3 regions of the Cryobacterium sp. TMT2-10 genome follow, and region 2 is predicted to be linked to each of the others. Evidence: predicted binding sites of a transcription regulator. Region 2 holds the regulator's gene; each other region holds the start of a gene.
What was found. Region 2 encodes HrcA, which represses chaperone genes, less so after heat shock. Its sites were predicted from a motif close to TTNGCACTCGNNNNNNNCGAGTGCNAA; they were not measured.

Region 1 (3,272 bases), on a different contig from region 2:
GGCCCGGACTGAGCGGGAGGCCGAGGCCTTCGCGAATACGCTCATGTTGCTCCTTGGGACTAGGAATGAGAAATGCCGGCGGTCGAATGACTGCCGTTCTGTCACATTATTGACAGGGAACGCACGAAACAAGGCAACCGTGTTACATCCGTGTAACGCGGACCAAATCGTTATCGGCGGCCGATGACGCTCGCACCGGCGATCTGTTGCGCGTGAGGCGTCGCCGCCGCACGGATCCGGCCTCAGGCCGGCTCGAGCGACGAACGGCGGGGCGCCCGCCCGGTCAGGACCATGTCGGCGGTAAGCACGACCAGGGCCAGCCAGACCAGGCCGAATCCGGCCCACCGCTCGGGCGGCATGGGCTCGTGCAGCACGAAGACGCCGACGAGGAACTGCAGGATCGGTGCGAAATACTGGATCAGGCCGAGGTAGGTCAGCGGCAGGCGACGGGCCGCGGCGGCGAAGAACAGCAACGGAACGGCCGTGATGACGCCGGCCAGGAGCAGCAGCACGGTGTGCCACGGCGAGACCGTGCCGATGGTCAGGCCGGAGACGGCGCCCACCACGATCAGCTGGACCACGGCCAGGGGCGCGAGCCAGACGGTTTCGAGCGTGAGACCGGCGACGGCATCGACGTCCCGGCCGACCCGCTTCTTGATCAGACCGTAGAAGCCGAAAGAGAAGGCGAGAACGAGCGACACCCACGGAAGCGCCCCGTACCCGACGGTGAGCACGACGACCGCCCCGAGGCTGATGCCTACGGCCACCCACTGCAGCAGACGGAGCTTCTCCCGCAGCAGCAGCACGCCCAGGAACACGGTCACGATCGGGTTGATGAAGTAGCCCAGCGCCGCCTCGACCACATGGCCGCTCAGCGCCGCGAACACGTAGGTCTGCCAGTTGATGAAGATCAGGAGCCCGGCCAGCCCCATGGTGAAGACGATCCGGCGTTTGCGCAGCAGGCCCAGGAACGACCGCCACTTGCGGGTGACCGTGATCAACAGGGCGCAGAAGACCAGGGAGAACAGCACCCGCCAGGGCACGATCTCGAAGGCCCCGGTCGGTGCCAGCAACAGGAAGTAGAGGGGCAGCATGCCCCAGAGCGTGTACGCCAGAACCGCATAGATCAGGCCCGTGCTCTGCTCCGAGCGCGCCGGGCGCGCGGCACCCCGGGAAGGCGGAAGGGGCGTGTCCTGCACGTTCGTGCCTCTCTCAAAACGAAGAATCCCGGATGGCCAGGGCCATCCGGGATTCTATCGATCAGTGTGTGTGACTAGCGAACGACGACTGCGAGCACGTCGCGAGCCGACAGGACGAGGAGGTCCTCACCACCGAACTTGACCTCGGTTCCGCCGTACTTGGAGTAGATCACCTTGTCGCCGACGGCGACGTCGAGCGGGATGCGGTTTCCGTTGTCGTCGATCCGGCCGGGACCGACGGCGACAACTTCACCCTCCTGGGGCTTTTCCTTGGCGGTGTCAGGAATGACCAGACCTGAAGCGGTGGTCTGCTCTGCGTCGACCTGCTTGATGACGATGCGATCCTCGAGCGGCTTGATGGAGACCGACACGGTTGACCTCTTTCTTAGCTAAGACTTAGTTAGCAGACTCACAGCGAGAGTGCTAAGTCGAGTTTAGGGCGCTTCTGGCACTCACGCAACGTGAGTGCCAGACCCGGCCGAGTTGATAGGTTTGCGGGATGGAACGCTCTGAGCTCGTTGAGCTGTTATCTCCGGAGGGTTTGCGCCTGCTGGACTCGCTGCCGCCGTACGAATCGGCCGCCAACGTGGTGCGGGTGGTGAGTGATCTGCGCAAGGCCGGCCACGCCCCCGGGCTGGTGGCCGCGGTTCTGGGCCAGTCCCGGCTGCGCGCCAGGGCCGTGCCCAAGTTCGGCGAGTTCGCCGGCCGCATGCTGTTCACCGAGACCGGCCTCGAACAGGCCACCCGGCTGCGCGTCGCGGCCCTCCACGCGGGCCGCTTCGCGGGCGCCTCGCTGAACCGCGTCGTCGACCTCGGCTGCGGGATCGGCGGTGACGCAATGGCCTTGGCGGCGATGGACCTCGAGGTGACCGCGGTCGACGCCGACGAGGTGACGGCCACCGTCGCCAGCTTCAACCTGGCCCCGTTCGAGAACGCGACCGTGCTGAACGCCGACGCCGAGAGCGTCGACCTCACCGGTTTCGACGCCGCCTGGCTGGACCCCGCCCGCCGCACGGCCGGGCACACCAACACCTCCCGCCTGACCCGGCCGGAGGACTACTCCCCCAGCCTCGACTTCGTCTTCGGCCTCCGCGAACGGATGCCCATCGGCGTCAAGCTCGGCCCCGGGCACGACCGGGAGCAGATCCCGGTCGACGCTGAAGCGCAGTGGGTGTCCGTGGACGGCAAGCTCGTCGAGATGGCGCTCTGGTTCGGCAGCCTGGCCCGCACCGGGATCCGCCGGTCCGCCCTGCTGCTGGGTCGGGACGGGAGCCATGAGCTGAACGCCCCGGCCGACAGCGAGGACGCCCCGGTGGGGGTGCTGGGCGACTACCTCTATGAGCCGGACGGTGCGATCATCCGTGCCCGCCTGATCGGCGACCTGGCCCGCTCGCTGGACGCGCTGATGCTGAGCGAGTCCATCGCCTACCTGACCTCCGCCAGCCTGGTGCGCACGCCGTTCGCCACCGCGTTCCGGGTGCTCGAGACCCTGCCGGTCGACGAGAAGAAGCTGCGCCTCGCGCTGCAGGAACGCCGGATCGGCACCCTGGAGATCAAGAAGCGCGGCGTGGACGTGGACCCGGCCACCCTGCGCACCCGGCTGCGGCTGAAGGGGCCGGAGTCAGGAACGCTCGTCCTGACGCGGGCCGCCGGACACCGGGTGGCCCTGCTGGTCGAGCGGGTGTCGGCGCTCAGCTGACGGCGGACATCAGCACGAGGGTGATGACCAGCACCCACCCGGCGGCGATGAGCAGGCCCGCGAGACCGGTGACCAGGCCGTAGACCCAGAGCGCGCCCGACCGGTGCTCCGTGGCGCGGGCCATGATCGCCAGGACGATCGCGGCCAGCGACAGGGCGGCACCCCAGACGCCGAAGATGGCGACCAGCAGTCCCAGCAGGCCGAAGACGAGCGCGGCGACGGACAGGCCGTGACGCTCGGCGTGGGCACGCAGCTCGGTGTCCGTGTAGACATACGGCACCCACTCGGTGGGAGCCGTCACCGTCGACTCATAGTCCAGTTCGCCCTCGACCGAAGCCGGCGGTCGGGTGAGGTCGAGCCGGAAGTCGTCGACG
Region 2 (3,272 bases):
GAACGGGCCGCGATCCTTGAGCACGATGTAGCCGATCAGGGCGGGCAGGAAATTGAACAGGATCCCGCCGATGTGGATCAGGGTGGCCCACAGTTTCTCGTCGGCGGGGTTCATCTGGCTCGCGGCCTGGTACTGGCCGGCGGGCGGTTGCGGTGGGGTGGACTCGGACATTCGTGCTCCTTCTGACTGTTCTGGCTGGTGCCGGGCTACGGGATCAAGCGGCTACCGATCAAGCGGCTACCGATCAAGCGGCTACCGATCAAGCGGCTACCGATCAAGCGGCTACCGATCAAGCGGCTACCGATCAAGCGGTTACCGATCAAGCGGCTACTTGATCAAGTGAAGGGCGTAGGGGTACTGGTAGTGCGTTCCCTCCCTGGCCTTCTGGAATCCGAGGATGGAGAGGACGACCCCGACGATGTAGAGCGCCCAGGCGAGGATGCCGATGACGCCCCCGAGGCCGAAGGTGAGGAAGCCGATCACGTTGGCGACCAAGTTGATGGCGAAATAACCGATCAGGAGCGTGATCTGAAAGTTGAGCGCTTCCTTCGCCTCGACGTTGGTGAAGCGGCCGCGGTCCTTGAAGACCAGCCAGATAATGAGTGACGGCGCAAAGCTCAGGATGCCGCCGAGGTGCGCGAGGGACGCCCACTGCCGGTCTTCCGCCTCCGTCAGGGGTGCCGCAGCGGTCGGAGCAGCGGGCTGGTACGGAGGCTGCGGCGGCCGCTGTCCCCAGTTCGAATCGTCGGGTGTTGGCTCAGTGGAATTGCTCATGATCGTGCCTTTCGATGCACAGGGGGGACGCTTGTTACATGCCTAAGGTACTGCCGTCAATCATGCGGGAGCAATGGGGAACCACAGCCGGTCGCGGTATGATTGGCAGTCTCATACGAAGAGTGCCAGTGCACTGCGCTCAGGATGAACGGGAGGAGGCGACAACATGGTGTCTGACCGCGGCCTCGAAGTTCTGCGCGTGATCGTTCAAGACTACGTCGCCTCCCGCGAGCCGGTCGGCTCCAAATCGATCGTCGACCGGCACTCTTTCGGAGTTTCGGCGGCCACGATCCGCAACGACATGGCCCTCCTCGAAGAGGAAGAGTTGATCGCGGCCCCGCACACCTCGTCCGGCCGCATCCCGACCGACAAGGGCTACCGCCTCTTCGTCGACCACCTGGCCGACCTGCGTCCGCTGTCCGCGGCGCAGCGCCAGGCGATCGAGACCTTCCTCGGCCAGTCCGCTGACCTCGACGAGGTTCTGGCGCGAAGCGTGCGCCTGCTCTCCCACCTGACCCACCAGGTGGCCCTGGTGCAGTATCCCTCGCTGTCCCGCGCGAAGGTGCGCCACGTCGAATTGGTGCCCCTGTCCGAGACGCGCCTGCTCTCGGTGCTGATCACGGATGCCGGCCGGGTCGAGCAACGCATCGTGGACCTGCCCCGGCAGCTCGACGAGCCCGTTCTGGCCGAACTCCGCACCCGCCTGAACCACGCCCTGGTCGGACTCAGCATGAGCGAGGCCGCCGCCGCCCTGACCGGAGCCGGCGTGCTCGGACCGTTCGAGCAGCAGGAAGCCGTCGACCTGATCACCGGAACCCTGCACGACCAGGTCGGGGCCAACCGGCAGGACCGGCTGGTGATGGCCGGGGCGGCCAACCTCGTCCGCACCGAGGAAGACTTCACCGGCAGCATCTACCCGGTGCTCGAGGCCATCGAGGAGCAGGTCGTGCTGCTGCGCCTGTTCGGTGAGATGGCCACCGACCAGCACGGTGTGTCCGTCAGCATCGGCCGGGAGAACGCGCCGTTCGGGCTGGCCGAGACATCCGTTCTCACCAGCGGCTACTCGTCGCAGGGTGGCAACCTGGCCCGCCTCGGCGTGCTCGGCCCGACCCGGATGGACTACTCCAACAACATGGCGGCCGTGCGCGCGGTCGCCCGCTACCTTTCACGCCTACTCGGCGAGAATTGACCAGTTCCCCGGGCCGAGAAGCCGGGGGAGCACCACGTATCAGAACATATCGAGGAGAGCCAGCTTTGGCTGACCATTACGAAGTACTCGGCGTTGCACGCGACGCCACCACCGACGAGATCAAGAAGGCGTACCGCAAGCTCGCCCGGCAGCTGCACCCCGACGTGAACCCGGGCGCGGACGCGTCGGAGCGGTTCAAATCCGTGACGCACGCCTACGACGTGCTGAGCGACGCGAAGCAGCGCGACAACTACGACCGCGGCGGGAACGGCCGCTCCGGCGGCGGCAACGGGTACGCCGACGCCAACTTCGGCAACTTCGGGGACATCTTCGAGACCTTCTTCGGCGGAGGCGGAGGCGGCGGCACCCGCGGCCCGAGGTCCCGCCGGGAGCGCGGCCAGGATGCACTGGTCCGGGTCGAACTCGACCTCGACGAGGTCATCTTCGGCACCCACCGTGAGCTCGAGGTGGACACCGCCATCGTCTGCACCAGCTGCAGCGGCACCTGCTGCCAGCCGGGCACGTCGCCCGTCACCTGCGACATCTGCCACGGCACCGGCAACATCCAGCGTGCCGTCCGGTCGCTGCTGGGCAACGTCATGACCAACAGCCCCTGCGGTTCCTGCCGCGGCTACGGCACGATCATCGCGACCCCCTGCGTCACCTGCCAGGGCCAGGGCCGCGTGCGCGCGCGCCGCACGGTGCCCGTCGACATCCCGGCCGGCGTCGACACCGGGCTGCGCCTGCAGATGCCCGGCAGCGGCGAGGCCGGCCCGGCCGGCGGCCCCAACGGCGACCTGTACCTCGAGATGAAGGTGCGCCACCACGACGTCTTCAGCCGCGACGGCGACGACCTGCTCGCCACCCTCGAGGTGCCGATGACGGATGCGATCCTGGGCACCACCGCCACGGTGAAGGCCCTCGACGGGGACATCGAGGTCGAGATCAAGCCCGGTATGCAGAGCGCGGAGGTCATCACGATCAAGGAGCGCGGGGTGACTCGCCTGCGCGGGAACGGGCGCGGCGACCTGAAGATCGGCGTGCACGTGACCACCCCGACGCGCCTGGACCACAAGGAACGCGAACTGATCGAAGCGTTCGCGGCCCGGCACAAGGCCCCCGCGCCGGCGCTCAGCGCCTTCCAGCAGGGCTTGTTCGCCAAGCTCCGCGATCGGTTCCGCGGCTAGGCGTCCATGGCACACTTCTTCATCGATGAGGCCCTCCGGGCCTCGGACTGCACGGTCGGGGGCGTCGTCGGCATCGGCGGCGCCGAGGCGCGGCACGCGGTCACCGTCAGCCGGGTTCGCCC
Region 3 (3,272 bases), on a different contig from region 2:
CGGGAAACCGCAGGCGAGAGGCTCCTTTACCCGGCCCCCGCTTATACGTCCGGGCGCCCTACGTCAACCCCCTTTCGTTCCTGTACAGCTTCCGTAAATTGGCTAGTGGTCGCTCATTCTGTTGAATCAGGCGCTCTCGAGAGAGGCGAATTCCACTGGCCCCACAGGATGGACGCAGTCACATGCGCCAGGCCCGGTACGGCCAATGGGCGCGTGTCGATCAATCCAAAGCAACAGGGAGTTACACATGGCGAACGGAACCGTCAAATGGTTCAACGCTGAAAAAGGTTTCGGCTTCATCACGGTCGATGGAGGTGGCCAGGACGTCTTCGTCCACTACTCGGCCATCGACATGCACGGCTACAAGGTTCTCGAAGAGGGCCAGCACGTGATCTTCGAACTCGGCACCGGGGCGAAGGGCCCCCAGGCCGAATCGGTCCGCCCGGTCTGATTCAGCGCACAATTCAGGCGAACAATCGAGCCGGACCCTGAATACACCTCCCGTACACGCGCGGCGATGAAGCCGCAGTAGTGTGTGTGGCGTGACAGGCGACAGAACGGCTAAAGCAGGACGACGAAGCACGGCACAGAAATTCCGGTCCAGCCGGATGCTCGGTGCCGTGCTTCTTCCGTTCCTGCTCACGTTGACCTCATGTTCGGCCCTGGCGCCCGCGCCCGCTCAGAGTTCTGCGGGTGACGAGAGCCCGGATGCCACGGCGCTGGCTCCGTTGCGGGGCACCCCCGTGCCGGCGGGAAGCGCGCTCAGTCCCTCGCTGGCGGTCAAGATCGACAATCACGAGGCTGCCAGGCCGCAGGTCGGGCTCGAGCGCACCGACATCGTCTTCGAGGAACTCGTGGAGGGCGGCCTGACCCGGTACGTGGCCGTGTGGCAGTCCGGCATCCCCGAGTTGGTGGGACCGGTGCGCTCCATCCGTCCCATGGATCCCGACATCATTGCGCCCTTCGGCGGCATCGTGGCGTACTCCGGCGGCCAGCAGCAGTTCGTCGACCTGATGGAGGCCACCGACGTGGTCACCGTCTCCCAGGAGAGCGACGAGACCGGTGTGTTCTACCGGGAAGACTCACGCGATGCGCCGCACAACGTCATTCTGAAGGCGAAGGAGCTGGTCGACCGGAACGACACCGTGGCGGTCCCCGCACAGCAGTTCTCGTACACCCCAACGGTGGCGGGGTCATCCGCTGCCACCGACGGTGAGGCCGTCTCGGCCGTCGACTCCCGTTTCTCCGACCAGCGCTGGCCCGGCTGGACCTGGGACCAGGCGAGCCTGACCTACCTGCGTTCCCAGGAGGGGACGCCCGACCTGGACGGCTCCGGCGCACAGCTCCGCGCGACGAACGTCCTGATCCTGCGGGTCGACATCGACGAAACCTCCACGAACGTGCCCAAGACCACGATGGTCGGCTCCGGGGAGGCCTGGGTGTCGGCCGGCGGCAAGAGCCTGCATGCGACCTGGTCCAAGACCGACCGGGATGCGCCGATCCGGCTGGTGGACGACAACGGCCAGGCGGTGCGGCTCGCGGCCGGCAACACTTGGATCGAGTTGGTGCCGGGTGACCGAGGCTCGGTCGAGCTGCGCCAGTAGCACCCGGCGTTCACTTGCACTCTCGACCCCAGAGTGCCAGAATTGCACTTGGCACTCTCTCCTTTTGAGTGCCAACCCATCACCGTTTTGGTAACGTCCGGGAGGGACGAGAAACACATATGGCAAAGATCATTGCTTTCAACGAAGAGGCCCGTCGCGGCCTTGAGCGTGGCCTGAACATCCTCGCTGACACTGTCAAGGTCACCCTCGGCCCGCGCGGACGTAACGTGGTGCTGGAGAAGAAGTGGGGCGCACCCACGATCACCAACGACGGCGTGTCCATCGCCAAGGAAATCGAACTCGATGACCCGTACGAGAAGATCGGTGCCGAACTCGTCAAAGAGGTCGCCAAGAAGACCGATGACGTCGCGGGCGACGGAACCACCACCGCCACCGTCCTGGCTCAGGCGCTCGTTCGCGAAGGCCTGCGCAACGTCGCGGCCGGAGCAGACCCGATCAGCCTCAAGCGCGGCATCGAGAAGGCCACGGCTGCCGTGATCGCCGAACTCATCGCCAACGCGAAAGAGGTCGAGACCAAGGAAGAGATCGCGGCCACCGCTTCCATCTCCGCCGGAGACGCCGAAATCGGCGCCATCATCGCCGAAGCCATCGACAAGGTCGGCAAGGAGGGTGTCGTCACCGTCGAGGAGTCGAACACTCTCGGCACCGAGCTCGAGCTCACCGAGGGCATGCGCTTCGACAAGGGCTTCCTGTCCGCCTACTTCGTGACCGACCCCGACCGTCAGGAAGCGGTCTTCGAAGACCCCTACATCCTGATCGTCAACTCCAAGGTCTCGAACATCAAGGACCTCCTCCCGATCGTGGACAAGGTCATCCAGACCGGCAAGCAGCTCCTCATCATCGCCGAGGACGTCGACGGCGAGGCCCTGGCCACGCTCGTTGTGAACAAGATCCGCGGAATCTTCAAGTCGGTCGCCGTCAAGGCCCCCGGCTTCGGCGACCGTCGCAAGGCCCAACTGCAGGACATCGCCATCCTCACCGGTGGACAGGTCATCAGTGAAGAGGTCGGCCTCAAGCTCGAGAACGTTACGCTCGACCTGCTCGGCAACGCCCGCAAGATCGTCATCACCAAGGACGAGACCACCATCGTCGAAGGTGCCGGCGACCCCGAAGCGATCGCCGGACGCGTCCAGCAGATTCGCAGCGAGATCGAGAACACCGACAGCGACTACGACCGTGAGAAGCTCCAGGAGCGTCTCGCCAAGCTCGCCGGCGGCGTTGCCGTCATCAAGGCCGGCGCCGCGACGGAGGTTGAGCTCAAGGAGCGCAAGCACCGCATCGAGGACGCCGTCCGCAACGCGAAGGCTGCCGTCGAAGAGGGCATCGTCGCCGGTGGTGGCGTTGCACTGATCCAGGCCGGCAAGACCGCGTTCGAGAAGCTCGAACTGGTCGGCGACGAGGCAACCGGCGCGAACATCGTCAAGGTTGCCATCGACGCTCCACTCAAGCAGATCGCCCTCAACGCCGGCATGGAGCCGGGCGTTGTCGCCGACAAGGTGCGCAACCTGCCCATCGGTTGGGGCCTCAACGCCGCGACCGGTGAGTACGTTGACATGCTCGCTGCGGGAATCAATGACCCGGTGAAGGTCACCCGCTCCGCGCTGCTCAACGCAGCGTCGATCGCCGGCCTGTTCCTCACCACCGAGG

Region 1: groES (co-chaperone GroES) is a predicted target of HrcA. The motif match lies at 1,645-1,671, and genes of this name have one in related genera.
Region 3: groL (chaperonin GroEL) is a predicted target of HrcA. The motif match lies at 1,653-1,679, and genes of this name have one in related genera.

What each region holds. Positions count from the first base shown of each region.
Region 1 is NZ_SOGW01000073.1:17,439-20,710, forward strand. It holds gene E3T37_RS08370 (ABC transporter substrate-binding protein) at 1-45, opposite strand, end outside; gene rarD (EamA family transporter RarD) at 243-1,199, opposite strand; gene groES (co-chaperone GroES) at 1,274-1,570, opposite strand; gene E3T37_RS08385 (methyltransferase domain-containing protein) at 1,699-2,898, shown strand; gene E3T37_RS08390 (hypothetical protein) at 2,891-3,272, opposite strand, start outside.
Region 2 is NZ_SOGW01000048.1:14,264-17,535, reverse strand. It holds gene E3T37_RS05650 (DUF4870 domain-containing protein) at 1-171, opposite strand, end outside; gene E3T37_RS17800 (pentapeptide repeat-containing protein) at 207-308, opposite strand; gene E3T37_RS05640 (DUF4870 domain-containing protein) at 328-774, opposite strand; gene hrcA (heat-inducible transcriptional repressor HrcA) at 941-1,963, shown strand; gene dnaJ (molecular chaperone DnaJ) at 2,029-3,150, shown strand; gene E3T37_RS05625 (16S rRNA (uracil(1498)-N(3))-methyltransferase) at 3,157-3,272, shown strand, end outside.
Region 3 is NZ_SOGW01000027.1:17,128-20,399, reverse strand. It holds gene E3T37_RS02490 (cold-shock protein) at 248-451, shown strand; gene E3T37_RS02485 (DUF3048 domain-containing protein) at 621-1,604, shown strand; gene groL (chaperonin GroEL) at 1,724-3,272, shown strand, end outside.